One region of the Allobosea sp. TAF32 genome, then DNA from elsewhere that is predicted to be linked to it. Evidence: predicted binding sites of a transcription regulator. Region 1 holds the regulator's gene; the other holds the start of a gene.
What was found. The regulator LexA, encoded in region 1, represses DNA repair genes until DNA is damaged. The targets are predictions, from matches to a motif close to TGTTCNNNNTGTGTTCNG.
Positions count from the first base shown of each region.

Region 2: the regulator LexA is predicted to act here: its motif matches at 12,244-12,261, upstream of ruvC (crossover junction endodeoxyribonuclease RuvC).

Region 1 covers NZ_JBFRDM010000008.1:36,030-50,584, reverse strand. Annotated here, with positions in the region: gene AB4Z16_RS17335 (ComEC/Rec2 family competence protein) at 1-1,467, shown strand, start outside; gene lexA (transcriptional repressor LexA) at 1,461-2,171, opposite strand; gene AB4Z16_RS17325 (molybdopterin molybdotransferase MoeA) at 2,271-3,482, opposite strand; gene moaC (cyclic pyranopterin monophosphate synthase MoaC) at 3,482-3,964, opposite strand; gene trpC (indole-3-glycerol phosphate synthase TrpC) at 3,961-4,773, opposite strand; gene trpD (anthranilate phosphoribosyltransferase) at 4,781-5,794, opposite strand; gene AB4Z16_RS17305 (anthranilate synthase component II) at 5,811-6,428, opposite strand; gene AB4Z16_RS17300 (aldo/keto reductase) at 6,509-7,543, opposite strand; gene AB4Z16_RS17295 (helicase HerA domain-containing protein) at 7,813-9,324, opposite strand; gene AB4Z16_RS17290 (YARHG domain-containing protein) at 9,452-9,733, opposite strand; gene AB4Z16_RS17285 (ceramidase domain-containing protein) at 9,856-10,530, shown strand; gene AB4Z16_RS17280 (hypothetical protein) at 10,502-10,801, opposite strand; gene AB4Z16_RS17275 (AMP-binding protein) at 10,847-11,878, opposite strand; gene AB4Z16_RS17270 (extracellular solute-binding protein) at 11,889-13,715, opposite strand; gene AB4Z16_RS17265 (invasion associated locus B family protein) at 13,984-14,555, shown strand, end outside.
Region 2 covers NZ_JBFRDM010000002.1:58,956-73,510, reverse strand. Annotated here, with positions in the region: gene AB4Z16_RS04790 (arylsulfatase) at 1-314, shown strand, start outside; gene tolB (Tol-Pal system beta propeller repeat protein TolB) at 550-1,887, opposite strand; gene tolA (cell envelope integrity protein TolA) at 1,893-3,101, opposite strand; gene tolR (protein TolR) at 3,131-3,580, opposite strand; gene tolQ (protein TolQ) at 3,592-4,302, opposite strand; gene AB4Z16_RS04765 (hypothetical protein) at 4,954-5,535, shown strand; gene AB4Z16_RS04760 (DUF2852 domain-containing protein) at 5,714-6,172, opposite strand; gene AB4Z16_RS04755 (TetR/AcrR family transcriptional regulator) at 6,267-6,923, opposite strand; gene ybgC (tol-pal system-associated acyl-CoA thioesterase) at 6,979-7,383, opposite strand; gene AB4Z16_RS04745 (hypothetical protein) at 7,492-8,007, shown strand; gene AB4Z16_RS04740 (DUF3828 domain-containing protein) at 8,205-8,750, opposite strand; gene ruvB (Holliday junction branch migration DNA helicase RuvB) at 8,747-9,793, opposite strand; gene AB4Z16_RS04730 (hypothetical protein) at 9,790-10,416, opposite strand; gene AB4Z16_RS04725 (hypothetical protein) at 10,413-10,580, opposite strand; gene AB4Z16_RS04720 (GNAT family N-acetyltransferase) at 10,577-11,068, opposite strand; gene ruvA (Holliday junction branch migration protein RuvA) at 11,065-11,682, opposite strand; gene ruvC (crossover junction endodeoxyribonuclease RuvC) at 11,708-12,223, opposite strand; gene AB4Z16_RS04705 (sulfite exporter TauE/SafE family protein) at 12,378-13,157, shown strand; gene AB4Z16_RS04700 (YebC/PmpR family DNA-binding transcriptional regulator) at 13,264-14,010, opposite strand; gene AB4Z16_RS04695 (methyl-accepting chemotaxis protein) at 14,231-14,555, shown strand, end outside.

The sequences.
Region 1 (14,555 bases):
GGGCAGGGCGGGGCGGTCGCTGCAGCCCTTGTCACGGGGAAGCGCGGCCTGATCACCGAGGCGACGAACAATGACCTGCGCGCGGCCGGGATCTACCACATCGTCTCGATCTCAGGCCTGCACATGGTTCTCGCGGCCGGGACGATTTTCTGGCTGGTGCGCGCCCTGCTGGCGCTCTCCCAGACTGCCGCGCTGCGCTGGCCGATCAAGAAGATCGCGGCCGTCGCGGCGATGCTCGGCGCGACCGCCTACTGCATCTTTTCAGGCAGTGACGTCGCGACCGAACGCTCGCTGATCATGACGCTGGTGATGCTCGGCGCGATCCTCGTCGATCGTGCTGCACTGAGCATGCGCAATCTCTCTCTCGCCGCCATGATCGTGCTGCTGCGCGAGCCGGAGGCGCTGCTCGGACCGAGCTTCCAGATGTCATTCGGCGCGGTTGCGGCCCTGATCGCCTTTGCCGAACGCTGGGAGAGCCGAAAATGCACGGAGCCGCCCCCGAGCCTGCCATGGCCGCTCGGGCCGGTCTGGGCAGCGGCGCTCGGCATCATCGTCACCACCTTGCTGGCGACGGCCGCAACAGCGCCTTTCGGGGCCTATCACTTCCAGACCTTCAATCCTTTCGGCCTGCTCGGCAACGCGATGGCGCTGCCCTTCGTCTCGCTCTTCGTCATGCCGGCGGCGGTGTTCGGCGTGCTGGCCTATCCCTTCGGGCTGGACTGGCCCGCCTGGGCGCTGATGGGGCTGGCGTCCGACGTCGTGCTCAAGGTGGCGCACTGGGTGGCAAGCATCGACCATTCCACCGTGATGATCGCCGCCTTCAGCCCGGTCGTGCTGACCTGCTTCGTGCTGGCGTTGCTTTGGCTGACGCTTTGGACCACGGCCTGGCGCTGGCTGGCGGCGGTCCCCATCGTGCTCGGCGTCGCCATCGCCGGAAAGCCGGAGCGGCCGGAAATCCTGATCGAACGCGACGGCTCGGGGCTTGCTGTGCGGGCCCCCGATGGACGCCTTGCGGTCGCCGGCAAGCCCAGCCGCTTCGTGCTGCAGCAATGGCTGGGTGCCGATGGCGACAGCCGCTCGCCGGACGATCCGACGCTGCGCGCCGGCATCGCTTGCGATCAGCTGGGTTGTGTTGCGCAAACGGCTGACAAGCGCACGGTTTCCTACACGCGCGACCGGTTGGCGATCATCGAGGACTGCCTGCGGGCCGACCTCGTCGTCACCGCCATTCCCTGGAGCGGCGCCTGCAAGGCGCGGCTGATCGAGCGAATGGGACTGTCACGCGACGGCGCGACCTCGCTCTACCGCACGGCGTCGGGATGGAGCAGCCGCATCTCAGAGCCCAGCGCAGCCGATCGGCCGTGGAGCCGCCGACGCGAACCGCGTCTGGCGGCGCCCGCTGCAACGAGCATCAGCATTCCGCCAGCATCCGCCGATGGCGAAGCCGAGGTCGAGCGGCTTCAGTAACGCCGCATCAGATTGACGAGGCGGCCCTGAATCTTGACCCGGTCCGGCCCAAGCACACGCGTCTCATAGGCGGGATTGGCGGCTTCGAGCGCGATCGAGGAGCCGCGTTTGCGCAGCCGCTTGAGTGTCGCCTCCTCGTCGTCGATCAGTGCCACGACGATATCGCCGGTATTGGCCGAGTCCTGCTTGCGGATGATGACGGTGTCGCCGTCGAGGATGCCGGCTTCGACCATCGAGTCACCGCGCACTTCGAGCGCGTAATGCTCGCCGGAGCCGAGCATGTCGGGCGGCAACGAGACGGTGTGGCTGCGGTTCTGAATGGCCGAAATCGGTGTGCCGGCGGCGATGCGGCCCATGACCGGGATCGCGATGGAGGAACGGCTGTCCTCATCGGCGGTGGGGCGGGGTTTGCCGAGATTGGGCTGCGTGCCGAGCCCGCCCTGGACGACCGCAGGGCTGAAACGCGGCCGCTGCTGCGGCGTACCGAGTCCATCGGGCATCTTGATGACTTCGAGCGCACGCGCCCGGTTGGGCAGGCGGCGGATGAAGCCGCGCTCCTCCAGCGCCATGATCAGCCGGTGGATGCCGGATTTCGAGCGCAGATCGAGCGCGTCCTTCATCTCGTCGAAGGAGGGCGGCACCCCGCTCTCACGCAAGCGTTCCTGGATGAAGCGCAGGAGTTCGTGTTGCTTGCGTGTCAGCATGATCCCGCCGGCCCCGGAAAAGCGTAGATTCGAAACAAATCACGAACACCATAACTGTTCGCCTTGTGTTCCGCAACCCGTTCGCGCGAGGGCGCCTGTCTACAGCAGCGGCAGGATACGGCAGAGGTCGCCTATCCTGGCCGGCGCAGCATGGGCCGGGCGGATCGTCAGCGCCTGCGCCCGCGCCAATGTGCCGAGCATGGAGGAATCCTGCCGGTCGAAAGGCGTTGCAACCCAACCATCGGGCGTCAGCGCCAGCTCCGAGCGCAGATAATCCTCACGCTCGTCATTGCCCGGCAGGTCGCGGCCGAGGCGGGCGGGGATGCTGCGATCGCGATCCGCATCGGCCAGGCCGAGCAGGGCTTCGATCAGCGGCAGCACGAAGAGGTGGCCGCAGACGATCGAGGAGACCGGGTTTCCGGGAAGCCCGACCACGACCATCCGGCCGAGCCGGCCGGTCATCATCGGCTTGCCCGGTCGCATCGCGATCTTCCAGAAGCCAAGCGACATCCCGGCCCGCGTCAGCGCTTCCTGTACGAGATCGTGGGCACCCACCGAGGCGCCGCCGAGCGTGATCAGCACGTTGGCGTCGGCGTCGCGCGCCTGAGCGATCTTGGCCGCGAGGTCGGCATGGTCGTCGCGGGCGATGCCGAGATCGAGCACTGCGCCGCCGGCCTTCTCGACCAGCGCGGCAAGGGCGAAGGAGTTCGAGGCGACGATCTGGTCGCGCCCGACCGGATCGCCCGGCGCCACCAGTTCGTCGCCGGTGGCGAGAATCGCGACCAACGGCTTGCGCCGGACTGGCAGCGTCGGATGTCCCATCGCGGCGGCTAGCCCGAGCGCTGCGCTGTCGAGCACGCGCCCGGCCTTCAGCAGGACGTCGCCTTCGTGGAAATCGAGGCCCGCTGCGCGCAGGAATTTGCCCTTGGCCGGCGACACCCGCACGCGGATCTCCGGGCTACCGACGCCGTCTGCGTCTTCCTGCATTAGGATCGTGTCGGCGCCCTCCGGCATCGGCGCGCCGGTGAAGATGCGCACGGCCTGTCCCGGTCCAACCGTGCCCTCATAGGCCCGGCCGGCGGCGGATTCGCCGATCACGGCAAGCGTCGCACCTTCGGCCATGTCGTCGGCACGCACGGCATAGCCATCCATGGCGGAGTTGGCGAAGGGCGGCTGAGTTCTGAGCGCCTTCAGATCGGCTGCGAGCACCCGCCAGGCGCATTGCGCGAGCGGCAGGGTTTCCGCCCCGATCGGCCCCGGAACGCTGTCGAGCAGCGCCTTGCGCGCGACGGGGACCGGGGTGAGCGCCATCAGCGGGCTTTCGCCTCGTAGTCGCCGGACTGGCCGCCGGATTTGTGAAGCAACCGGATATTCTCGATCCGCATCGCCCGGTCGACCGCCTTGACCATGTCGTAGACTGTGAGACAGGCGACGGAGACGGCGGTGAGCGCCTCCATCTCGACGCCGGTCTGGCCCTTCATCTTCACCTCGGCGCGCACGCGCACGCCCGGCAAGGCCTCGTCCAGTTCGAGATCGACGGCGATCTTGCTGAGCAGCAGTGGGTGGCAGAGCGGAATCAGCTCATGCGTGCGCTTGGCGGCCATGATGCCGGCGAGGCGCGCCGTGCCGAGCACGTCGCCCTTCTTGGCGTTGCCGTCGCGCACGATCGCGATCGTCTCCGGCGCCATCACGACGCTGCCCTCGGCTATTGCCGTGCGGGTCGTCTCGGCCTTGTCGCCGACATCGACCATATGCGCCTGGCCTTGGGCGTCGAGATGGCTGAGCCGGCTCACGCCGCGTTCTCTTGAGCCTGGCCGGTCAGCAGGGTCCGCGTCGCCGCTGTGACGTCCGCCTGCCGCATCAGGCTCTCGCCGACGAGGAAGCTGTTGACGCCGGCCTTGTTGAGACGGGCGATGTCGGCATGGGCAAAGATGCCGCTCTCGCCGATGATGATGCGGTCGGCCGGGACGCGCGGCGCCAGCCGCTCGGTCACGGCGAGGTCGACGTGGAAGCTGCGGAGGTCGCGGTTGTTGATGCCGAGCAGCCGGCTTTCGAGCTTGAGCGCGCGGTCGAGCTCGGCGTCGTCATGCACTTCGACGAGCACGTCCATGCCGAGATCGCGAGCGGTTTCGTTCAGCGCCCGGGCGGTGTCGTCGTCTACGCCGGCCATGATGATCAGGACGCAGTCGGCGCCCCAACTGCGGGCTTCGTAGACCTGATAGGGCTCGTAGAGGAAATCCTTGCGCAGCGCCGGCAGGCCGGAGGCCTCGCGCGCCTGTGTCAGGAATTCCGGCTGGCCCTGGAAGGAGGGCGCGTCGGTGAGTACCGAAAGACAGGCGGCGCCGCCGGCGGCATAGGCGCGGGCGAGCGAAGGCGGGTCGAAATCGGCGCGGATCAGCCCCTTGGACGGGCTGGCCTTCTTGATCTCGGCGATCAGGGCCGGCTTGCCGTCCGCGAGCTTGGCGGCGAGCGCATCGGCGAAGCCGCGCGGTTTGGCGGCCGCGCGGGCACGGCGTTCGATCTCGGCCTGCGGCACCGCGGCCTTGGCGGCCGCGATCTCCTGGCGCTTATAGGCTTCGATCTTGGCGAGGATGTCGGTCATGCCGCCCTCACGCGTTCGAGGCTTTGATCAGGGCGTCGAGCGTCGCCTTGGCCTTGCCGGAATCGAGGGCCGCCGTCGCCTGGGCGAAGCCGTCCTTCAGGTTCGCGGCCTTGCCGGCGACCAGTAGCGCCGCCGCCGCATTGAAGGCAGCGATGTCGCGGAAGCCGGTTCTCTCGCCGGCCAGCACGGCGTTCAGCGCAGCCGCGTTCTGCTCGGGCGTGCCGCCGCGCAGCACCTCCGGCCTGGCCGGCTCAAGGCCGACATCGGCGGGGCTGATCGTGAAGCTCTCGATCCTGCCGCTATCGAGCGAGACGACGCGGGTCGGGCCGGTGGTGGTGATCTCGTCGAGCCCGTCGGAGCCGTGCACGGCCCAGACGCGGGTCGAGCCGAGCGAGGCCAGCACCTTGACCATCGGCTCGAGCCAGGTCTCGGAGAAGGCGCCGATCAACTGGCGCTTGACGCCGGCCGGGTTGGAGAGCGGGCCGAGCAGGTTGAAGATCGTGCGCGTGCCGAGTTCGGTGCGCACGGGCGCGACATGGCGCATCGAGGCGTGATGCGTCGGCGCGAACATGAAGCCGACCCCGGCCTCGGCAATGCAGCGCTCCGTGCCGGCCGAATCCAGCCCCACCCTGACGCCGAGCGCGGTCAGCACGTCCGCGGCACCCGAGCGCGAGGAGGCCGCGCGGTTGCCATGCTTGGCGACGGGCACGCCGCAGGCGGCGGTGATGATCGAGGCCAGCGTCGAGACATTGTAGGAGCCGGAGGAATCGCCACCGGTGCCGACGATGTCGATCGCCTCGGCCGGCGCCTTCACCGGCAGCATCTTGCCGCGCATTGCGCCGACCGCGCCGGCGATCTCCTCAATCGTCTCGCCGCGCACGCGCAGCGCCATCAGGAAGGCGGCGGACTGCGCATTGGTGACCTCGCCCGAGAGGATCGTGTCGAAGGCGTCCCGCGCCTCCTCGCGCGAGAGCGTCGCTCCGGTCGCGACCTTGGCGATGAAGGGTTTGAAGTCGTCCATGGAATCTCTGCGGAATTCAGGCTGATGGGGTCAGGGCGGCGGCTTCGTGCTCGCTGCGCCATCGCTGGGCGAGATCGAGGAAATTCCGCAGGATCGTCGCGCCATGCTCGGAGGCGATGCTCTCCGGGTGGAACTGGACGCCGTGGACCGGCAGCTCCCGGTGCGAGAGCGCCATGATCAGGCCGTCATCGGTCTCGGCCTCGATGTCGAAGACGGTTGGGCAGGAATCGCGGTCGACCACGAGGGAGTGGTAGCGCGTCGCCTGCAGCGGCCCGTTGATGCCGCGGAACAGGCCGCGTGATTTGTGCCGGATCGGCGAAACCTTGCCGTGCATCGGCACGGGCGCCCGCACGACGTCACCGCCGAAGGCCTGCCCCATCGCCTGCAGGCCGAGGCAGACGCCGAAGATCGGCTTGCGGCCGGCACCCTGCCGGACCACGTCGAGGCAGATTCCGGCCTCGTTGGGTGTGCAGGGACCGGGCGAGAGCACGATCGCATCATGCTCGCTGCCCAGCGCTTCCTCGACCGACAGCGCGTCGTTGCGCCAGACATCGACCTCGGCCCCCAGGCCACCGATGAGGTGGACCAGGTTCCAGGTGAAGCTGTCGTAGTTGTCGATCAACAGAACGCGCATGGCCGGACCTGTGAATACGGCTTGAGGTCATGCACGTTCGGAGGCGGGGTGGTCAAGTTTTGCGCGGGCCGCGCTCGACTTTAGACCGCCGGTGGATTGAGGCGAGCGAAGGCCTCCTGCCGCCGATAGGGGAAATAGGGGTAGGGCGCCGTGCGGACGCTCGCGGCATCGAGCCGCGCGACCTGCTCGGTCGTCAGGTTCCAGCCGACGGCGCCGAGATTGTCGCGCAATTGCTGTTCGTCGCGGGCGCCGATGATGACGGAGGAGACCGTCGGGCGCTGCAGCAGCCAGTTGATCGCGACCTGCGGCACGCTCTTGCCGGTCTCCTGTGCGATGGCATCGAGCACGTCGACGATAGCGTAGAGCTGCTCGTCCTCGACCGGTGGGCCGAATTCGGCGGTTTCATGCAGGCGGCTGCCGGCGGGCAGCGGCTGGCCGCGCCTGATCTTGCCGGTGAGGCGGCCCCAGCCGAGCGGGCTCCAGACCAACGCGCCGACCCCCTGATCGAGGCCGAGCGGCATCAGCTCCCATTCGTAATCGCGCCCGACGAGCGAGTAATAGACCTGATGCGCGACATAGCGCGGCCAGCCATGGCGCTCGGCGGCAGCCAGCGACTTCATCAGCTGCCAGCCCGAAAAGTTGGAGACGCCGACATGGCGAAGCTTCCCGGCCCTGACGAGCGCGTCGAGGGTCGAGAGAACCTCTTCGACCGGCGTGCCGGCATCGAAGGCATGCAGCTGCAGCAGGTCGATATAGTCGGTGCCGAGCCGGCGCAGCGCGTCCTCGGTCGCCTTGATCAGGCGGCTGCGCGACGAGCCGGCATCGTTCGGGCCGTCGCCCATAGGCAAGGTGGTTTTGGTCGAGATCAGCACCTTGTCGCGCCGTCCCTTGATCGCCTCGCCGAGGACCTCCTCGGAGGCGCCGCTCGAATAGACGTCCGCCGTGTCGAAGAGGTTCAACCCTGCTTCAAGGCAGATGTCGACGAGGCGGCGCGCCTCCCGAGCGTCGGTATTGCCCCAGGCACTGAAGAGCGGCCCCTGTCCGCCGAAGGTGCCCGCGCCGAAACTCAGGGCGGGAACCTTGAGCCCCGAATGGCCTAAACGCCGGTATTCCATGATCCAGATCTCCTGTGGTGGCGGGAACATGGCGGCTCGAAGCGAATGCGATTAGTGCGCCGAGCGGAACAGCATTCGTGAGTTGAAGTCATCGTGCCGAAAGGCGGGGCGCCGAAGCTAGTGAACTTCAGAAGAAGGAGCGTGTCATCCCGGACGCGGCGAAGCGGAGGTCCAGGGTCCATGCCTCAAGCTGCGCCGGACGCGCTCCGGCATCGATCCCGGGTCAAGCCCGGGATGACGGCGCGGTTCGGGAGATAGACGAGATACGTTTAGCCGCGGGCGCTGCGCGGCATCCCGGCCGTCCGCGGCTGCGCCTGACCCGGTGCGGTCTCGACGCCCAGCGCGGGGAGGGCGAGCGTTCGCAGGCCGCGGAAATCGACATGGCAGACGATCAGGCCGCGCTCTTCGATGTAGCCGAGCAGGCGCCGCGCCCGGCTGGGCGAATGGCTGCCATAGACTTCGGCGAGCTCGGCATCGCTGGGGCAGGGCCTGCCTTCGATCGCGGTGCGGGCGATGTAGAGGAAGAGCCCCTGCAGGTCCTCGGGCAGCGTGCCCGAGGCAGCCACTGCCGCCTGCCAGCCCTCGCTGGTCGCGACGCTGTCGCTGACACCGGCCCGCGCTACGGCGAGCCTGCGGCGGAACTCTTCGAGGCTCAGATTCGTCCGACCCAGCCGGCGCATGCGGCAGCGCACGGTGAAATCCTGATAGAGCACCGCGACCTGTCGCGAGCGGGCCTCCGGGTCGGCCATCAGTTCGCGCAGGATCTCGACCATGGTCGCCTCGCGCTCTTCCGGCTCGAGCTCGATCTCCGGCTCGGGTTCCGGCTGGGGGGCCGGGCGGTAGGTCTCGATCCGGCGCAGCACCTCGTTCGGGTCCGGGCGCGGGCGCGGTGCTGGGCGCACCGGCCTTGCCATCGGCGGCGGCTCGTCCGCGCCGGGCGTGAAGATCAGCTTGCCGGCCTCTTCCGGCGCCTGCTCGGGCAGCGGCATCAGCCCCGGTGCGCCTCCGCGATCGACAGAAGACACCGCGCCGATCCTGAGCGGCAGCGGGCGCTTCGACAGGGCGGGGCCCAGCGCCACGAATTGCCCGCGCTCCAGGTCGCGGAACATCTCGGCCTGGCGGCGGTCCATGCCGAGCAAATCGGCGGCGCGGGCCATGTCGATATCGAGGAAGGTGCGACCCATCAGGAAGTTGGAGGCTTCCGCGGCGACGTTCTTGGCGAGCTTGGCGAGGCGCTGCGTCGCGATGACGCCCGCGAGACCGCGCTTGCGGCCCCGGCACATCAGATTGGTCATGGCGCCGAGCGACAGCCTACGCGCTTCGTCCGAAGCCTCGCCTGCCATCACGGGGGCGAAGAGCTGGGCTTCGTCGACGACGATCAGCATCGGGAACCAGAGCGAGCGGTCGACGTCGAAGAGCCCACCGAGGAAGGCGGCGGTGGCGCGCAGCTGCTCGTCGGCCTCGAGATTTTCGAGGTTGAGCACCACCGAGACGCGGTGCTGGCGCACGCGCAGCGCGACGCGCTGCAATTCTGCCTCGCCGCATTCGGCATCGACCACCACATGGCCGAACTGGTCGGCCAGCGAGACGAAATCGCCTTCGGGATCGATGATTGCCTGCTGGACGAGCGGCGCGCTCTGCTCCAGCAGGCGGCGCAGCAGATGCGACTTGCCCGAGCCGGAATTGCCCTGGACGAGCAGGCGCGTCGCCAGCAATTCGGCGAGATCGATCAGACCGGGCTCGCCGGTCCTTGTCGTTCCCATCTCGATCGCTGTCGTCATACCGGTCTTGAATCGCCTTGTTTGGTCGGGCGCAGGCGCGCGACCGGGGCTTCTAGCATGGCCTCGCTCGCGCTGGACGCAGGGCAGCCCTGCCTTCCACAGACAATCGCTGTCAGCGACCTTTGAGTCAGCGCGGGCAGCGTAACGACCGCTCCTGCCGAACGATGTCGGCAATCAAGCGGCGGTCATTGGCCGAGAGCGGCACGTCCTCGATCGCGTCGTACTGGCAGCCGGCATTGCCGAAGGCCGCGGTCGCACGCTGGGTGCGGAAGCAGTAGCCTTGCGCCTTGTAGATCTCGTTGCGGGCGGTCCAGAGATTCGCGCAGGTCTCGGGGTTGGCAAAGGCCGGTGCTGTTGCTCCGGCTGCCAGCATGAGGATTACGGAAAGCGGGAGATAAAGGCCGCGCATATTGGTCTTCCCCGGAATGAGCGCGCGAGCTTTGCGGAAGTGGCGGCTGCAAGGCAAGCCGGCATGCGACATGAAGCTGTCGCAACAGCTGGCTTCGGTGGGAGCGATCAAGGGGCGGATCGATGCAGTTCGGCTATTGCGAAAGACTCGATGCGAGCTTTTGGGCCGAGCCCGTCAACGCCGTGACAAATGGCGCCTTTCTTCTGGCGGCGCTGATGGCTTTCCGGCTCTGGCGCCGGCAGGGCCGTCGCGACGGTATCGTGCTCGCATTCATCCTTCTCGTCTTCGCGATCGGGATCGGCTCTTTCCTGTTTCACACCATGCCGAACCGCTGGACGGTGCTGGCCGATGTCTTGCCGATCCAACTGTTCGCCTTCGGTTATTTCGCCTTCGCTCTTGCACGGTTCCTCGGAGCGCCCGGGTGGGTAACGGCCATCGGCACGCTGGCCTTCTTCGGCCTCGCCCTCGGTCTCTCTTGGGCGGGGCGGGCAATTCTGCCAGCGACGGTGGCAGGCTCTGCCGGTTATGCGGCGTTTCTGCTGGGGCTCGTCGGCGTCGCTTCGGCCATGCCGCGTGTTGCTGCGCTCTCGCGACAGCGGAGCCCATTGGCGATCGCCGGCGCGGCTTTCGCAGCCTCGTTGGCGTTGCGCAGCATGGACGGCCCGCTGTGCGGCGCCCTGCCGCTCGGAACGCATTGGCTTTGGCACTTGCTCAATGCGTCGGTGCTCTACCTGTTGCTGCGCGCCGCGATGCTCCCCGGCGGCACGTCTATTTCTTCGTCAGTTCCAGGCAGGTGATGAGCTGGACATAGCTCGGCGGGCCGCCAAGGCTCGCGCCCTCGGTGCAGGTTGTCCGGGCTCGGGCCGGGTATTCCGACCAGCGGGCTTCCAGTGCGTTGCGGGCCTTTTCCTCATCGTCGCGGCAGGCACTGGCGGGGCGGCCGATACCCGTGGCCGATTTGTCGGCGCTGCCGCAGGAGGCGTTGATGTCAAAGCGCGGCACCGAGTCGGCGACGGGAAGAGTCGGGCTCGCCGAGAGAGAGAGCAGAACAAGACCGACGGAAAACATGGTGAACACTCCCCAGAATTCGCCCCGTCATCGTCCCGGCGCGTTCTAACTCCTGGGCGTCTGGCGCCTCGCGACGGTGATGTCCGAAGCACTATGCGCCGCGATATCGACGATGGCGAGATCGGGGCGATCAATTGCCGGATAGGCGAGCCCGCCGCCGGTCCGCTGCACGAAAACGAGGCTGGCGAGCGCCGGGTGCCCCGCCAGGCGCGAATGGGCGAGCGCCGGCTCCATATTGCCCGGCAGCACGAGATGAACGGAGCGGCCGCCTTCGATGCAGGCCTGTAGATCGCCGAGGTGGAAGAGGCCGAGGGGCAGCAATTCGACGCCGGTGAGCATCGCCATGCCCGGGCCGCTTGCGAGCGCCGCGAGATCACCGCCGACAAGTGTGCTGACGATCCGCGAGGAGGTCATCGGCTTCAGTGCCCGCGAGATCTCGAGCGCCTTTCCGAGAATCTCCCGCTCCGAGATACGCTGCGGACCCTGGAGCGAGATGGCATCGGCAACCTGCAGCCAGGGCCGCTCGACCGGACCGGGCAGGGGATGCAGGCTCGCATTGGCCAGGAGCGCGTCGAGCGGCGCGACGCCATCTGGCACGTCCGGGCCAAAGCCGCCGACGAAGCGGGTGCTGAAGGCGCGCATCGCGAGATTGCGCAGCGTCAACAGCGGTCGCAAGGGTCCAACGCGGCTGACGCCGAGAGCCATGACCGCGCCTGAAGATTCAATGAGGCGCAGTAGCTCAAGCTCGTTGCCGTGCAGCGGCAGCATCAGCGGGGAGAGGCCGGCACGCAGGCAGGCGAGCAAGGAAACGACCGCTTCGGGTCCCAGCGGAGCCAGGATCGCCACGCTCGCGCCCGGCTGTCCCTTGTTGGCGGCAAGAAGCCTTGCAAGCTGGTCGATCCGTTGATCGAGTTGCAGGAAATTGATCGAGGCCGGGCTTACGTCGCTCCAGCCGCGCCGCCCCGGCGGATCGCGCAGGGCTGCCTCGTAGCCGCGCCTGCGCGTCAGGGCCTTGAGCAGCGTGTCGATATCGAGCCCATCGAGCAGGGCGGAAGCCTCGTCCTGTTCTGCTCGCATCGACGGCCCTTCAATTCGCCGGAGCCGGCGTGGCCGGGAGGCGCGCCAGCGTTTCAGTGGAGAGAAAATAGGCCGGCTGGCGCCCTGCCATCACTACGTCGCGCGCAAGGGCGAGCCAGGTGTCGGGCAGGTAGTAGAGCGGCACGACGTAGAAGCCCGAGAGCAGCAGCCGGTCGAGCGCGCGCACGGCGGCGACGAAATCCTCGCGTTCGCGGGCGCCGAGCAGGGCCTGCAGCACCGCATCGATGGCGGGCGATCGCACCCCGGCGTAGTTGAGAGAGCCCCTGCGCTCGGCATTCGCCGCGCCCCAGCGCCCGATCTGCTCGTTGCCGGGCGAAGCGGAGGCCGGCCAGGTCCACTGGACCATGTCGAAATCGAAGGCCGAAAGCCGGCGCCAATACTGGACGTCGTCGATCAGCCGGACATTTGCGGCGATGCCGAGGCGGCCGAGCGACTGCGCAAAGTTCAGCGCCAGCCGCTCCTGCGGACGGCTGGTCACGGTGATCTCGAAGGCGAAGGGTTCGCTCTTGCCGTTGCGCAATACGCCGTCCTGCAGCGCATAGCCGGCGGCCTGGAGCAGGTCGAGCGCCCTGCGCGCCTGCTCGCGGTCGCGGCCAGAGCCATCGGTTTCGGAGGGTTTCCAAGTGCCTGAAAGGATATCCTCGCGCACCGCATCAGGAAAGGCGGCGAGCAATGCCTTCTCGCGCGTGTCGGCGGCGACGCCGAGGGCGGACAGAGGGGAATCGGAAAAGAAGCTGCCGGCGCGTCGATAGACGCCGTGGAACAGGTTGCGGTTGACCCATTCGAAATCGAACAACAGGCCGAGCGCCTCGCGCACCCGGACGGCGGAGAACACCGGCCGGCGCGTGTTGAAGACGAGCCCCGTCATGCCCTTGGGCGTGTCGAAATGCAGGGTCTGTCTGATGATGCGCCCGTCACGCACCGCGGGGATGTCGTAGCCGGTCATCCAGCGCGTCGGATCACCCTCGAGCCGGACGTCGTAGAGCCCCGCCTTGAACGCCTCGAACAAGGCGTTGGAATCCCGGTAGAAATCGTAGCGAATCTCGTCGGCATTGAAGAGCCCGCGGGTCAGTGGATGGTCCTCTGCCCAGAAATCCTTCCGCCGCTTCAGCGTCAGCGATTCGCCGGGCCGGACCTCGCTGACCGCATAGGGGCCCGAGCCGAGCGCCGGCTTGAAGCTCGTATCGCCGAAGGTCTCGGCATTGGTCGCGTGCCTGGCGAAGATCGGCAGCGCGCCGATCACCAACGGCAATTCGCGGTTGGAGCCGTCGCCGAGCTCGAACTCGACGCGCCTCGGTGAGGGCGCCGATGCCTTGGTGATGCGGGCGAGGCTCGAACGGTGGAAGGGCTTGCCCTTCGTCTTCAGCATCTCGACGGTGAAGAGCACGTCCGCCGCGGTGACGGGCGCGCCGTCCGCGAAGGTTGCGCGAGGGTCGATCTCGAAGGCGAGCTTTCTGCGATCGGCGTCGAGTTCCACCTGCGAAGCCAGCAGGCCATAGCTGGTGAAAGGCTCGTCGGCCGAGCGGAAGAGCAGGCTCTGCTGCACATATCTCGGCACGGCGTCCGGCGCGACGCCGAGAACGACCAGCGGATTCAAGCTGTCGAAGGTGCCCTGGACGCCGAAGACGATGCGCCCGCCGCGCGGAGCCTTGGGGTCGGCATAGGGCAGATGGGCGAAACCGGGGGGTAGGGCAGGCTGGCCGTGCATCGCGATGGCGTGCTGCACGGAGGCCGAATCAGCCAAGGCCGAGCCGCCGCGCGCCAACAGGGCGAGCGGGCTCAAGGCGAGCATCGTGTTGACCCTGCGGCGGCTCATCGCCAAGGGCGATCGACTAAAATCCATCGTAAGACCTGATTCCCTACGTAAGAATAGCATGGGCTGACGGCCGTCACGCAGCTATTCGGGCTGGAATCCCGCGCGCGAAGTCGCTAAAGCCGAGTCCGGGTGTCATTCAAACGCCTCAATCACCCTTGATGTGCACGGCTTGCTATGGCCGGCGCCGTCATGCGATTGGGCCGTCGGTGGTGACGCGCGGCTTGCGAAGTCGTGATCCCCGAATTCGCCTGATAAGGAAAGACAGAGAATGTCCGCTTCGTTTCGCCTGTCATCGTCTGCTCTAGGGCTGGTTCTCAGCGCGGCGGTCGGCTTCGCGCCCGTCGCGGCTTTCGCGCAGGCCCAGCGCCCCGCCGCTCCGGCCCAGCGTCCCGCGGCCCCTGCCCAGCAGCCGGCCCCGGCGCAGCAGCCCGGCGCCGCTCCGGCCGGCCCGACTGTCGTCCAGGTCAAGCCCGAGCCGTCCCAGACGAGCTGGACCAAGGTCTGCGGCAAGGACCAGGCCGCCAACAAGGAAATCTGCTACACCACCCGCGACTTCGTCTCGGATCAGGGCCAGCCGGTGCTGGCGGCTGCCGTCTATGACGTGAAGGGCGATCCGAACAAGATCGTCCGCTTCCTCATGCCGCTCGGCCTGATGCTGCAGCCGGGCATCCGCTTCGGCGTCGACAACGCCCAGCCGACCGGCGGCCGCTACGCGATCTGCTTCCCCAATGGCTGCTTCGCCGAGGCGCAGGTCAAGGAGGACTTCATCAACGCGATGAAGAAGGGCACGACGCTCAACATCAGCGTCCAGAACCAGGGCGCCCGCGAGGTGACCTTCGC
Region 2 (14,555 bases), on a different contig from region 1:
AGTTCATGCAGCAACCATATGGCTGGCCCGGTGAAAAGGTGACAACTGATCTCCCGACGATCGTCAACCTGCGTTGGGATCCCTTCGAGCGGACGCCGTCGATCCGCGGCGAGACGCTGAATAATGCGGCTGGCGGCTACATGAACGACTTCATGGCGCGCGAATTTTGGCGTTTCGTGCAGGTGCAGGAGCGGGTGGCGGACCTAGCGCGAACCGCAATCGAGTTTCCGCCCATGCAAGCACCCGCCTCTTTCAACCTTTCTGCGGTAAAGGAGAAGATCGACGCGGCCATGCGGTCGCACGAAGGGCAGTAGGCAACGACGGCACCGGCTATCATCGTCCTGACCGGAATCTGTCGAGTAAGCGCGCTTTCGAACACTCCTGCCGGCCGAGCCCGGCAGGAGTTTTTGCATACGGACAGCACCGTCAACTCCCCACCCATTTTGGACATCCGCTGCGCCGGGCTCCCCCCCTTCCACAGCCAATAAAAAAGCCGCCCGGCGTAGGCCGGGCAGCTTGCAAAGAACGGATGCGGCGTTCGCTTCGGCTTCAGCGCTGGCCGCTTAGCAGCGGCGACCAGGTCGGGTCGGAGGCGAAGGCCGGGGTCGGGACGGGAACCTCGACGCGGCCGGTGATGTCGACCATGTAAAGCTTCCCTCCGGATTGTCCGCCCGGATCGCGGAAGAACATCAGATACTGGCCGTTGGGCGCCCAGTTGGGGGCTTCGTTGTGGAAGCCTTCGGTCAGGATGCGCTCGCCCGAGCCGTCCGGACGCATGACGCCGATGGCGAAGCCGCCGCTGCCCTGGCGGGTGAAGGCGATGAGGTCCCCGCGTGGCGACCAGGAGGGCTGCGAATAGCGGCCCTGGCCGAAGGAGATGCGCTGGGCGTCGCCGCCGCCGGACGACATCACGTAAAGCTGCTGCTGGCCGCCGCGGTCGCTCTCGAAGACGATGCGGGAGCTGTCGGGGGCGTAGGAGGGCGAGGTGTCGATCGCCGCCGTCGAGGTCAGGCGCGTCGTCGAGCGCGAGCCGATGTCGATGGCGTAGAGATTGGCGTTCCCGCCCTGCTGCAGCGAGAGCACGACCCGCTGGCCGTTGGGCGCGAAGCGCGGGCTCGAGCTCATATCGGGGAAGTTGCCGACGATCTGGCGCTGGCCGGTCTCGATGTTCAGCACCTGCACGCGGGGCTGCTCGCCCTGGCGCTGCGACATGAAGGTGACGTCCTGCGAAACCGGCGAATAGCGCGGCGTCACCACCGAGGTATCGCCATTGGTGAGATAGCGCACATTGGCGCCGTCCTGGTCCATGATGGCGAGGCGCTTGCGGCGCGTCTCCTTCGGGCCGGATTCATCGACGAAGACGACGCGGGTGTCGAAGAAGCCGCCGAGCCCGGTGACCTTGCTGAAGATCGCATCCGAGATGATGTGGCCGACGCGGCGGGCATTGCTCGGGTCGGTGAAGTATTGCTGGCCGTCAGTCTGCGTGCCGGTGGCGACATCCCAGAGCCGGAATTCCGCGCGGATGCGGCCGGCCTCGCGCGCGACGCGGCCGGTGACGAGCGCCTGCACGCCGCTGGCCTTCCAGGCGTCGAAGCGGGGCGCGGAGTCGAAGGGCGGGTTCGGTTCCGGGAAGCGGCTCTTGTCGACCGGCGTGAAGTACCCGCAGCGCTTGAGGTTGTTGGTGATCACGCCGGAGACGAGGACGCCGCCGTCGCCGGCGAAATCGGCGATGGCGATCGGCATGGGCTGGAAGGCGCCGCCCCGCAGGTCGATGACGAGCTCGGCCTTGGCCGCGGCGGGCACCATCAGGGCGGCGCCGGCGGTGGCGAGGAGGCGGCGGCGCGTCGGCGCGGCCGTCAGGAAGGGGAGGGGGCTAATGTCGATCATCGGGGTCACATGACGTCCCTTGCGTCGAAATTGACGACGACGTCGCGCCAGTCGTCATAATAGGCGGCGAATTGAGCCGGAATGCGCAAAGGCGCGCAGCGGCGGGTGGCGGTCAGCGCCGAGTCGGCGGCGACACGGAAGAGCGGGTCGGACGAGGAGTTGATGACGCCCGGCTGGCCGGCAAGCGAGCCGTCGGTGTTGAGCTTCATCCGCACGGACGGAACGATGTTGCCGTTGCCATGGGCGTTGGCGAGAGCGATCGGCACGTTCCAGCACTTCAGCAACTGGTCCTGGATGATGCCGACGAGCTGGGCGCGCAGCGAGGGGCTGAGTTTCTGCGCGGCGCCGCGTTCAGTACCGAGCGAGGCGGTGCGATTGACCTGCGGTGCCGATGAACCAGAGGACTGCGCCTTCTCCTTCGACTGCAGCAGACGCTCGATGTCGCTGGCATTGAAGTTCTTGGCGATCTGCGCCTCTTTCTTCGCCTTGGCCTCGGCCTCCTGCTTGGCCTTGGCTTCGGCGGCGAGCTTCGCCTTCTGCTCGGCCTCAGCCTTCGCCTTGGCGGCGGCTTCCGCGTTCTCCTTGGCCTGCTTGTCAGCTTCGGCCTTGGCGAGCGCCTCGGCCTTGGCCTTCGCTTCGGCGACGCGCTTGGCAGCCTGGGCTTCGGCTTCCGCCTTGGCCTTGGCGGCGGCCTTCGCCGCCTCCTCGGCCTGCTTCGCCTTGGAGGCGAGCTCAGCCTCCTCGGCGAGCTTCGCCAGCTCCTCGCGCTTCTGCTCGGCTTCGCGAGCGGCCGCGGCCTCGCTTTTCTGCGGGGGCTGCTTGGCGGGCTCCGGCGGCTTGGTTTCGGGCTTCGGCAATTCGACCGGGCGGGCCGGCGGCGGCGGCGTCGAGGCGTTGTCCTCGGCGACCTTCAGCTCGGGCGGGCGCGAGGGCGGGGCAGGCGTATCGGTCTTGGCCTCGCCGGCTTCCTTGCGCTCGACGACGTCGGACTGGCGCTCGGCGCGCGGCGTCGGCTGCGCCTGCACCTTTTCGGCGCTGCGCTCGCCTCGCGTAATCTGATTCAGCGCGTTGGGATCGATGATCTCGACGGCGATCGCCTCCTCGTTCTCCGGTAGCGGCGTCGGCGCCGAAAACGCCAGCAGCCCCGCGACGAGGACCGTCACGTGGCCGAGCGCCGACACCAGCATGCCAGGTTCGGAGGTCGTAAGCTTCACGCCCTGAACATCCCTACTTCTCGTCGCTCTCAGCGGCTCGCCGGCTCGGTGACCAGCGCGACCCGCTTGAAGCCGGCCGAGGTGATGGTCGACATCACCGAAGCAACCCGGCCGTAATCCACCTGCTTGTCGCCGCGCACATAGATGCGCTCGTCGAAGCCCTGCTTGGCGAGGCCCTGCAGCTTGCTGACAAGGTCCGGCTCCAGCGTCGGCTGGTCCTGCAGGAAGATCTGCCCCTTGCTGTCGATCGCGATGGTGATCGGCTTCTGATCGACATTGATCGGCTTGGCGCCGGTCTGCGGCAGGTCAAGCGGCACGCCCGTCGCGATCAGCGGCGCGGCGACCATGAAGATGATGAGCAACACCAGCATGACGTCGATGAACGGCGTCATGTTGATCTCGGCGATGGCGCCGTGGCGGCGCCCGCGGCGGCCCCGGCGGCCGGCGCCCTTCGCGGCTGTAGCGGCGGACATGCCCATGATTCAGCCCCTCACGCCGCCATCCGCTCGTCGATCTGCCGCGACAGGATCGCGGAGAACTCGTCGGCGAAGGCTTCGAGCCGGCCCTGAGCCTTGGCGACCTCGGCCTGGAGCTTGTTGTAGGCCATCAGCGCGGGAATTGCGGCGAAGAGGCCGATCGCGGTGGCGAAGAGCGCTTCGGCGATGCCGGGTGCGACCACTGCGAGGGAGGAATTCTTGGAGACCGCGATGGCGGTGAAGGAGTGCATGATGCCCCAGACCGTGCCGAAGAGGCCGATGAAGGGGGCGGCCGAAGCGATGGTGGAGAGCACCAGGAGCTTCGATTCCAGCCGCTCGGTCTCACGCTGGATGGTGACGTCGAGCACCTTGTCGATACGCTGGGAGAGGCTGGCGACGGAGCGGCCGCCATTCTCGAAGGATCGTTTCCACTCGCGCATCGCGGCTACGAAGACCGCAGCCATGTCGTTAACCGGCTTGCCGGCGAGGTCGCGATAGAGCTCCTCCAGCGAGCGGCCGGACCAGAACACCTCCTCGAAGGCGTCCATGTCGCGCCGCGTGCGCCGATAGAGCAGCGTCTTGTCGATGATGATCGACCAGCACCAGATCGAGGCGCCGATCAGGCCCATCATCACCAGCTTGACGACGATGTGGGCATGCCAGAACAGCGTCCAGAACGACATGTCGATCTGTGGCGCGGCCTGCGCGACGTCGGCGGGGTTCATCCTGTCATCCTTCTCAACCAGGCGGTACGCCGGTAGCCCGAACCTGCAAGGTTCATAGCCCCGGCTCCAAACCCCGCCGCTCGCGTCGCAGGAGACCCACGCCGCCGCCCGTTTCGCGATCGGGGAAATGCCGTACCCCGTCAATCGCGCGCGAATTCGGCGAAAGATGGGCCGAAACGGGGTTTCCCACGAAACGCATGCTCCAAGAGGAGTTAAGCATCCGGCAAGGTTAATGTCGGGTATACGCCCCGTGCGATGCTGCGATGACGGGCCCCGGCGGCGATGGGGAGCGCTCGTCAACCACGGCGTGAGCGCTTGATTCAGCTGCTCCGCTGCAAGTAGCGGCCAGCATTCCCTGCAGATGTCCCGCGCGGGCTACGAAGACAAGGCCCGGGGAACATGTCCGGAAACGGCGCTGATCCGTCCTGAGCGCGGTCCGCCGGCGCCATCCGAGACGCCCTTCGGCCGGCAGGGCCGAATCGGCCCCTCGGAGTTCGCCGAGCCCCGGGTGGGCGCGGCCGCAATCACGACAGGCAAGAATCGGGGCTGAAACTTATCTCGGAACGCTCTACGACTGTCGTCGCGGAATTCATCCGCGACAAGACACCAGCATTGACCCGGAGTTGCCTTTTTTCAGCGGAGAGGTTTCCTATGTCGAAGCACATTGGTCTGATTGTTGCCATTTCAATCGCGGCGGGTCTGGCGGGTTGCGCCACCTACCCCGAAGTTACCAGCCAAACCGTGATCGTTGCAGGCGTCGGTCCCGTCGAGATCGAGCGCCTCAATGTCCGTGTCGTGTCGATCGATCGGCCCAACCGTGAGGTGACGGTCGAGCAGCGCGGCTACAGGTGGCTTGTTCAAGTCCCGCCAGTGTTCGGCAATCTCGAAAATCTGCGGGAGGGCGACTCGGTCGACATCAGCCGTGTCGAAGGTGTGGTCGTCGAGGTCAGGCCGAACCGGCGAGGGGCCAAGCCCGGGATCACCTATACGGAAATCGGGGCCAGCTCGACTTTCCAGAACCTGCCGGAGCGGTTCGTCGCCCGATCGGTGACGCTGACGGCCAAGTTCGAGCGCTTCGATGCGGCCAGCGGCGTGGTGAGTTATGTCGGCCCCTTCGGTCCGCGCTCGATCACCGTGGTCGACCCTGCCGTGAAGGCGCGGCTGCAGAAGTTCAAGCGCGGCGACATGGTGGATCTCAGCTTCGAGGAAGCCTTCTACATCACGCTCAAATAGCGTCTGGTCGCATGGGCCGCCTGCCCCGGGGGCGGGGCAGGCCGAACTGCCTGGGCGAGGAGACGTGTCCGGCCGCGCCCGCGCCTGGCGAATGGTTGCGACGAAGCCGCGGCCGAAAAGAAAAGCCCGCCCCGGCGGACCGGGGCGGGCGCGATAGAGGCTCGGCTCAACTGCCGCGTCAGGCAGCGTCAGGCTGGGCCGGAGGATTGGCCGGCGGGTTGTTGCGGCGGTCGGCCATGAACTGGTCGAACTCGGCCTTGTCGCGGGCCATGCGCAGGCGGCCCAGGAAGTCGTGGAACTCGCGCTGCTCGTCTTCGAGCCGGCGCAGCGTCTCGGCGCGGTACTCGTCGAAGGCGCGGTTGCCGCTGGAGGGGCCGCCGCGGCCCCAACCGCCGAAGCCGCCGAAACCGCGACCGTCACGACCGGCCATGCGCTCGCGCATGCGGTCCATCTTGTCCTGCAGGCGGTTCATCCGGTGCTCGTAACGGTCTCCTGCGTACCCACAACCCATGCGTCCACTCCAGAAAAGAAAGGCCAGGGTCGCCAGACCCAGGGGCCAGAACATGATGAAGCCGAGAACCGCGAGGGCGATCCAGGCTCCCTTCCCATATTCGTCCAACTTCTCGACGATCGGCATTGCTCCCTCTCATGACAAGACGTGAATGTAAATCACATTTACATAAATGCGCGCGACACTGCCGGTTGTCAAGAAGTCGGCCCGCGGAAAAGAATTAGTCGGGCTTGGCGGCGCCTTTGCGGCCGATGCCGAGGCCCTGGAGATAGATCAGCATGCCGGCCTCCAGCAGCTCGGCCGCCGACATCGGCAGGGGCCGGCGCCCGCCATCGGCGCGGCCGAACAGGGCGGCGACGCCGTGCGACATCGCCCAGACATGCAGTGCCATCATCAGGGCTGGCGGGCGCTCGCCCTGCGGCAGTTGGGCGATCAGCGCCTCGGCCGCCTGGCGCAGACCGGCAAAGGCCCGATCGGCCGCCGCACGCAGCTCGGGGCTGGCATCGAGCGGCACGCCCGCCTCGAACATCGCCGAATAATAAGCCGGTTCATCATGGGCGAAGGCGAGATAGGCGCGCCCCAGCCGGTGGAAGGCGGTTTCGGGATCGGGCCGGCCTTGATCCCAGGCGCGGGCGAGGGCGGCCTCGAAGGCCTGGAAGCCGCGCGCCGCGACATCGGCCAGCAATTCGTCGCGGTCGCGGAAATGGCGATAAGGCGCGGCCGGGCTGACACCGGCCATGCGCGCGGCCTCGGCGAAGGTGAAGCCGTTCGGCCCCTTCTCGCCGATCAGCCCGAGCGCGGCCCGCACCAGTTCCTCCTTGAGGTTGCCGTGGTGATAGCCGCGGGGCGTTTCGGGTCTGTCGCGCTTCCAGCTCATGTTAAGAGCGCTAACATGCGGGCGGGCCCCGCGTCGATGGGCGGATGCGGCATCGTCAGACGTCGAGCATCAGGCGCTTGCGCAGGCCGTCCGGTATGCGCCGGGCCCGGCCGCCACCGACGCAGGCGACAGTCACCCCGGCGGTGATCAGCTCATCCTCGCCGCGCAGCACGCGCTGCTCCAGATCCATGGTGGCGCCACGCGCTACGACACAGCGCGTCTCGATGGTGAGGAGGTCATCCATCACGGCGGGGCGCAGGAAGTCGATCGTCATCTTGCGCACGGCAAAGCCCAGCGCGGTCTCGCCGTCGAAGAGTTCGCGCTGCTCGATGCCGAGCGCGCGGATCAGCTCCGTGCGCCCGCGCTCCATGAAGCGCAGATAGGAAGCGTGGTAGACCACGCCCGAGAAATCGGTGTCTTCATAATAGACGCGGACAGTGATCTGATGGGGGCTGGTCATGGAGGCCGGCATATAGGCGAGACGCATCGCGAGCAAATACCCGCGGGAACAAAAGCGTGGCCTGGAGCATGATCGGGGGGGCGGGGGAACAACGCTACGGAGATATCCATGTCGTTATCGGCCAAGGCACTCGAACGACTTCTCGACAAATCCGAATTCGATCTTGTGGGGCGCACGCGGCGCGGCAAGCTCGCGGGCGAAAAGGACGACGGGCTGCGCGATCTCGCACGTATCCTGCGCGAGAAGCGCGACCGCGCGCGAGACATCGCCCGGCAGCAGCGCCGCGAGTTCCGCGGCAAGGCGCCGCCGCAAGGTACGCGGCCGGCTTCGGACAATCACGGCACCAAGGCCAAGGCCGATGCGCTGACGGTGGCGCTGAAGCGCGTCGGGGCGGAGCAGACCCGCCGGGCCGACAAACTGCGCGCGCCGAGCCAGCGCAGCCTCGCCCGCAAGGCGCTCGCCCTGAAGCAGCGCCAGAGCGCGCTGGAACGCCCGAAGAGCCGCACCGCCGGCAAGGGCATGCGACCGGTCGAGAATCCGAAGGCCGCGAAATCCGGCGCGCTCAAGGATGCCGGTGCTCGCCCCGCCATGATGCGCGCGAAAATGGCGCGCCGTAGCGGCTGATCAGTCGGCGCGTTCCGATGACACCCTGGGGGCTCGGAGTTTTCGGTAAAGCCGAGCCCTCATCCTGAGGAGCCGCGGCACGCGGCGTCTCGAAGGATGCTCCAGAGAGTTTCTGAGCCTCCCGAAACATCCTTCGAGACGCCATTCCTGGCGGAATGGCTCCTCAGGATGAGGGCTCGGGGTGTTTTCTACCGAGCTCAGCGCTTGCAGGGCTTGTTCATGAAGGAGCCGCAGTCATAGGGCTGCGAGAGCTGCTCGCGGATCGAATAATCCTTGCCCTCGAAGCGGTTGACGATGTCGTCGATGCGCCAGCCGCCATTCTCCCTGATCACCTGGAACTGGACGGTGACGGGCTTGCCCAAGCTGCGGAAATTGGCCAGCACGGTCGCCTTGCCCGCCGCGACGGGAATCGTGTCGAAGCTCAGCTTCTTGATCTCGCCATCCTGGCCGTTGAGGAAGGGGTCGGCGCCGATCTGGCCCATATCGCCGCTTTCATCCTGATAGAGGTCGTCGCGGGCGAAGAGCGCGGCCAGGCTCTTGCTCATCAGCTTGTCACGGTGGGGCGGCCGCCAGGCCGGCGGCGGGGCCTTGCCCTTGGCTGCGAGCGTTTTGGCCGTGATAGCGTAGCCTTCTTCCACCGGCCCGCGCGGAACATCGTCGTCGGCTCTGGCCGAAACCGCAAGGACAGCGAAAAGGCCGGTCAGGGCGAGCGCGAGCGCGAAATTCCAAAGGAGCCGTTTCACGCCTCATCCTCGTCGTTTCCGAACAGCCCGAACTGCGCCGTTTCGCGTGAGGGCTCGGGCATGCCGAGATGGCGGAAGGCATGAGGGGTCAGCAGCCGCCCGCGCGGCGTGCGCTGGATGAAGCCCTGCTGGAGCAGGAAGGGCTCGATGATCTCCTCGATCGCGTCGCGCGGCTCGGAGAGCGAGGCCGCGATCGTCTCGATCCCGACCGGGCCGCCGCCGAAATTGATGGCGACCGTCGTCAGGTAGCGCCGATCCATCTGGTCGAGGCCGATGGCGTCGACATCGAGCAGCGACAATGCCTTGTCGGCGACTTTGCGGGTGACGATCGGGTCGCCGTCGACGATGGCGAAATCGCGTACGCGCCGGAGCAGCCGTCCGGCGATGCGCGGCGTGCCGCGCGAGCGCTTGGCGATCTCGTTGGCGCCATCATCGGACATCGGCACGCCGAGCACGCGGGCGCCGCGGGCGACGATGCCCTGCAGTTCCTCGACCGTGTAGAACTGCAAGCGAATGGGGATGCCGAAGCGGTCGCGCAGCGGCGTCGTCAGCAAGCCGGCGCGGGTGGTGGCGCCGACGAGCGTGAATTTGGGCAGGTCAATCTTGACCGAGCGCGCCGCCGGGCCTTCGCCGATGATGAGGTCGAGCTGGTAATCCTCCATCGCCGGATAGAGGATTTCCTCGACGGCGGGGTTGAGGCGGTGGATCTCGTCGATGAAGAGCACGTCGCGCTCTTCGAGATTGGTGAGCTGGGCGGCGAGGTCGCCGGCCTTGGCGATGACCGGCCCGGAAGTCGAGCGGAAATTGACGCCGAGTTCGCGCGCCACGATCTGGGCCAGCGTCGTCTTGCCGAGGCCGGGCGGGCCGACGAAGAGAACGTGGTCGAGGGCGTCACCCCGACTCTTGGCGGCGTTGATGAAGACCTGGAGATTGGCGCGCGCGGCCGCCTGGCCGGTGAAATCGGCGAGCGAGAGGGGCCGCAGCGAGGTTTCGCTGTCGTCGTCGCGCTTGTCGGCGGAGAGGAGACGAGGAGGACTAGTCATTCTTTTTTTTCACGAAGAATTTCGTGAAATATACGCTTGTCGTCCTGCGCTTGCATACCTTCTTCATATCCTACAGCCTCGAACCACACGCTAGGCCAAGCATTCCATCTATCGTCAAATTTAAGTCCACCCCAGGCGTCTTCATAAGAAGATGACAAGTTTGGAAATCTCACCCGAGAAGCGTTGTGGGCCGATATAAAAAAATCACGTAGTATATTTATCGATATAGGGTTGATTTCGACGTTCTCATAGCCGTAGCGCCAGAGTTCAAACGCGCTCTTTTTTCGTCCAGCGCTATTTTTCCCATCTATGGAGCGTAGGTCATCAGATAGATCGCCTGCGTTTGTCGGTCCGATTGGCGGAGTAGAGGCGATTAGTTCCTGATCTTGCAATGGCAATGAATTATACAGTTCACTGATAATGTGGCCGTGTATGACATTTTGATTTATTTTATATGCAAAAAATTTCAGAATAATCTCTACTGATAATGAATACATAATTATGTTCGAAGGTATCAGTATATGCTCGGGATAATCTGCAAATTTAATGCTTTGTGTTAAGCGCTCTCCAGCAAGGAAAAATTGAACGGCACTGGAAAGCATATGCTTTTCATCGACCTTCACTTCGCCAGCTCCTTGAGCCTCAGCTTGATGAGTTGTGTCGTGGCGGCGTTGCCTCCGCCCGCCTGGCCGGTGAAGTCGGCGAGCGAGAGCGGCCGCAGCGAGGTTTCGCTGTCGTCGTCGCGGCGTTCGGCCGTCAGCAACCCGGAGCGCTTGGGGTCGCTCACAGCGCCATCTCCAGTTCGAGCGCGTCGTGGATCGGAATGTCCTTGTAACCCGTCTTGATGATCGTCGGCACGACCGAGCGATAGGCGTCGATGGCTTCGAGATAAAGCCCCGAAAGGCGAAAGCCGCGGCGCTGATAGAAGGTCATGCCGGGCATGTTGTCGTTGGTCAGCATGGCCTTGAGCTTCTTCGCGCCCGCTATCCGTGCGGCCGCGATGACGGCGTCGAGCATCTGGATCGCCACGCCTTCGCCGGGACGGAGCGAATGGAGCGCGCAGAGATAGGCGGTGTCGCCTCTCGCCGTCCAGCTCGCCAATGCCGCCGTCCTGCCATCGCGCTCGAACAAGCCGAGCGCGTCGATCTCGGCGACGTCATAGACATGCAGGTCGATCATCATGCTGTGCGAGCCCCAACTCGCCAGCATGATGCGACACAGCTCGGTCTTGTCGGTGACGATGCGCAGTTCCAGCTCGTCGGGCGGTGCGCTCACTTCGCCAGTTCCTTTAGACCCAGCTTGATCAGCTGGGCCGTGCCGGCACCGTCGCCGGCCGCCTTGGCGGCAGCCGCCACGGCGACCACGGCCTGGGCCTGAGGATAGCCGAGATTGGCGAGAGCCGAGACGGCGTCGGCAATGGGCTGCGGCAGCTTCCTGTCTTCTAGTGCGCCCGAAAGCTGGACGACCCCGGGGTCGATATGGCCGAAGGCCGGCGCCTTGTCCTTGAGCTCGGCGCAGAGCCGCTGGGCGAGCTTGGGGCCGACGCCGGGCGCGCGGGCGATCGCGGCCTTGTCGTTGGTGGCGATGGCGGTCGCGAGGCTGCCGGGATCGAGCGTCGAGAGGATGGCGAGCGCGACCTTGGCGCCGACGCCCTGCACCACCTGCATCAGCCGGAACCAATCGCGCTCGACGTCGGACATGAAGCCGTAGAGGCGGATCGCATCCTCGCGGACATGGGTCTCGATCGAGAGCGCTGCCGCCTCGCCGGGCTTGGGCAGGCGTTGGAGCGTGCGCGCCGAGCACTGCACGACATAGCCGACGCCCTGCACGTCGATGATGACGTGGTCCTCGCCGTAGGAATCGATCAGGCCCTTGAGCTTGCCGATCATCGTGTCTGTCCCCCGGCCGCCACGCTCAACCCGCCGCCCGCATCTGCGCGACCAATGCCTTCATGCCGCGATGCTGGGCATGGCAGATCGCGACGGCGAGCGCGTCCGCCGCGTCGGCCGAGCGTGTCTCGGCCTTCGGCAGCAAGACGCGGATCATCGCCTGCACCTGCTTCTTGTCGGCGTGGCCGACGCCGACCACCGTCTTCTTGACGAGGTTGGCGGCGTATTCGGCGACGCTCAACCCCGCGAGCGAGGGCACGACCAGCGCGATGCCGCGGGCCTGGCCGAGCTTCAGCGCCGATTGCGGATCGCGGTTGATGAAGGTCTCTTCCACCGCTGCCTCATGCGGGCAATGCGCGGCAATGATCTTGTGCAGTCCCTCGTGCAACTGCCGGAGGCGTTCGCCGAGCGGGAGGCTGCCGTCGCTCTCGACGCAGCCGCAGGCGACGAAGGAGAGCTTGCTGCCTTCCGAGACGACGACGCCCCAGCCGGTCTTCCGAAGGCCGGGGTCGATGCCGATGATGCGAATCGCGGGTGCCATGACGGGCTCAAGCTAACGGATGTTTCGGATTTGTCCCGCCCGGAACTTGGGCGGAGATGAATTCCGCTCATCGATCGCATCAAAAAGGAAAGTTGTTCTTGCCGGAGCGTGGCGGGCATGGTTCGCCGGATCGGCCTTACTCATATGCGACGCCATGCCTTTCAGCCTCTCCGCCTTCATGCCCGGCCTGACCTATGACGGCATCGCCGTCCTGCTCGCAGCGACGCTGCTCGGTGGGTTGGTGCGCGGCTTCACCGGCTTCGGCTTTGCGATGGTGTTCATGCCGCTGGCCTCGATGGTGCTCGGGCCGGTGGCGGCGCTAGGGCTGATCTGGTTCATCGACCTGCCCTTCGCCCTGCCGATCGCGGCGAGAAGCGCCCGGCGGGCCGAATGGAGCGAGATCCTGCCGCTTCTGCTGACGGCGACCCTGGCCCTGCCGGCCGGCATCTGGCTCTTGATCTGGCTCGACCGCGAAACCATGCGCTGGCTGCTGGCCGCGCTGGTGCTGGCCGCCGTCGGGCTGATGGCCTCGGGCTGGCGCTATCACGGGCGCCCGACGATCCCGCTCTCGCTCGGGGTGGGCGCGCTGTCGGGCCTGTTCAATGGCATGGCCTCGATCGGCGGCATGCCGCTCGCGGTGTTCTGGCTTGGCGCCCAGCGCAACGACCGGCACAAGACGCGGGCCAATATGCAGGCCTTCTTCGGCGTTTCCACGCTGATCAGCGGCGCCGTGCTGTGGTGGAAGGGCATTCTCATCTTCGGCGCGCTACTGATGGCGGTGCCGCTCTTCGCGGTCTACGGCATCGGGCTGTGGGCCGGCACGCATGGCTTCCGCCTCGCCTCGGAGCAGAGCTTCCGGCGCGGCGCCTATCTGGTGATCTTCCTGAGCGCGCTGATCAGCCTGCCGCTCTGGGATGCGCTGATCGGGCGATGAAGGCCGTCATGCTCGGGCTTGACCCGAGCATCTCGTGACGAGGAGGTGCGGGCGTTTTTCCGGCGCGTCATTCTCGGGTCAAGCCCGAGAATGACGCAGGCTGATATCAGGCGCTGAGCTTGGCCATGATGTCGTCGGCGATCTCGAAATTGGCGAAGACGTTCTGGACGTCGTCGTCATTGTCGAGCGCTTCCATCAACCGCATCATCGATGCCGCTTTTTCCTCATCGAGCGGGGCGGTCGTGGTCGGCCGCCAGACCGGCTTGGCCGAGGCGGGGGCGCCAAGCGAAGCTTCAAGCGCCTTGGAAACTTCGTTCAGCGCGTCGAAGGCGCAGGTGATGACATGGCCGCTCTCGTCCGAGGCGACATCGTCGGCGCCGGCTTCGATCGCGGCTTCCATGACCTTGTCGGCGTCGCCGGCCTCCGGTGGATAGCTGACCTCGCCGACGCGGTTGAACATGAAGGAAACCGAGTTGCTCTCACCGAGCGCGCCGCCGGCCTTGGTGAAGTAGGAGCGGACGGCGGAGGCGGTGCGGTTGCGATTGTCGGTCAGCGCCTCGACGATGACGGCGGCGCCGCCCGGGCCGTAGCCTTCGTAGCGAACTTCGTCGTAGTTATCGCCTTCGCCGCCGGCGGCCTTGTTGATGGCGCGCTGGATATTGTCCTTCGGCATGTTCTCGGCGCGGGCGGCGAGAACCGCCATGCGCAGCCGCGGGTTCATGTTGATATCGGGCATGCCCATCTTGGCGGCGACGGTGATTTCGCGGGCCAGCTTCGAGAACAGCTTGGAGCGCACCGCGTCCTGCTTGCCCTTGCGGTGCATGATGTTCTTGAACTGTGAATGGCCGGCCATGGGGACTCGCTGCCCTTTGAGATGATGGAACCATGGAAACACCGCCCGCGGCGCGCCGGGGCGATCGGAACGGCCTTATAGGCGCCGATTTCCGGGACAGGCAAGCGCCAGTGGGCTCTCGTTGGCGAGATCGACGGCGAAGCGGCCGTTAAGCCATTCTTTGCCATGGCCGAGCAACATGCCGGTGCGCCACGCCGTCATCTTTCAAGCTCGTGAACCAGTGACATCCAACTCCATCGCCGCGCAGGAACACCGCTTTCGCGCCTTCCGGATCTTCAACGAGGATATCGAGCTTCTCGCTTCGCTGTCGGGCTTCGCGCGTAACCGGCTGCCGCAACTGCTTGAGGAACTGCACGAGCAATTCGCGCCCTGGCCGGAAATTGCGCAGGCTCTGCGCCAGCCGGACGTCCACGAGCGGCGGCTGGCGCACTGGATCAGGCTCGCTTCCGGCGATCTTCGGGAGGGTTACATCGAGTCGGCGCGAAAGTTGGCGACTGCCTTTCACGACCATGGCGTGCCGATCTATGCGGTAGTGATCTGCCACG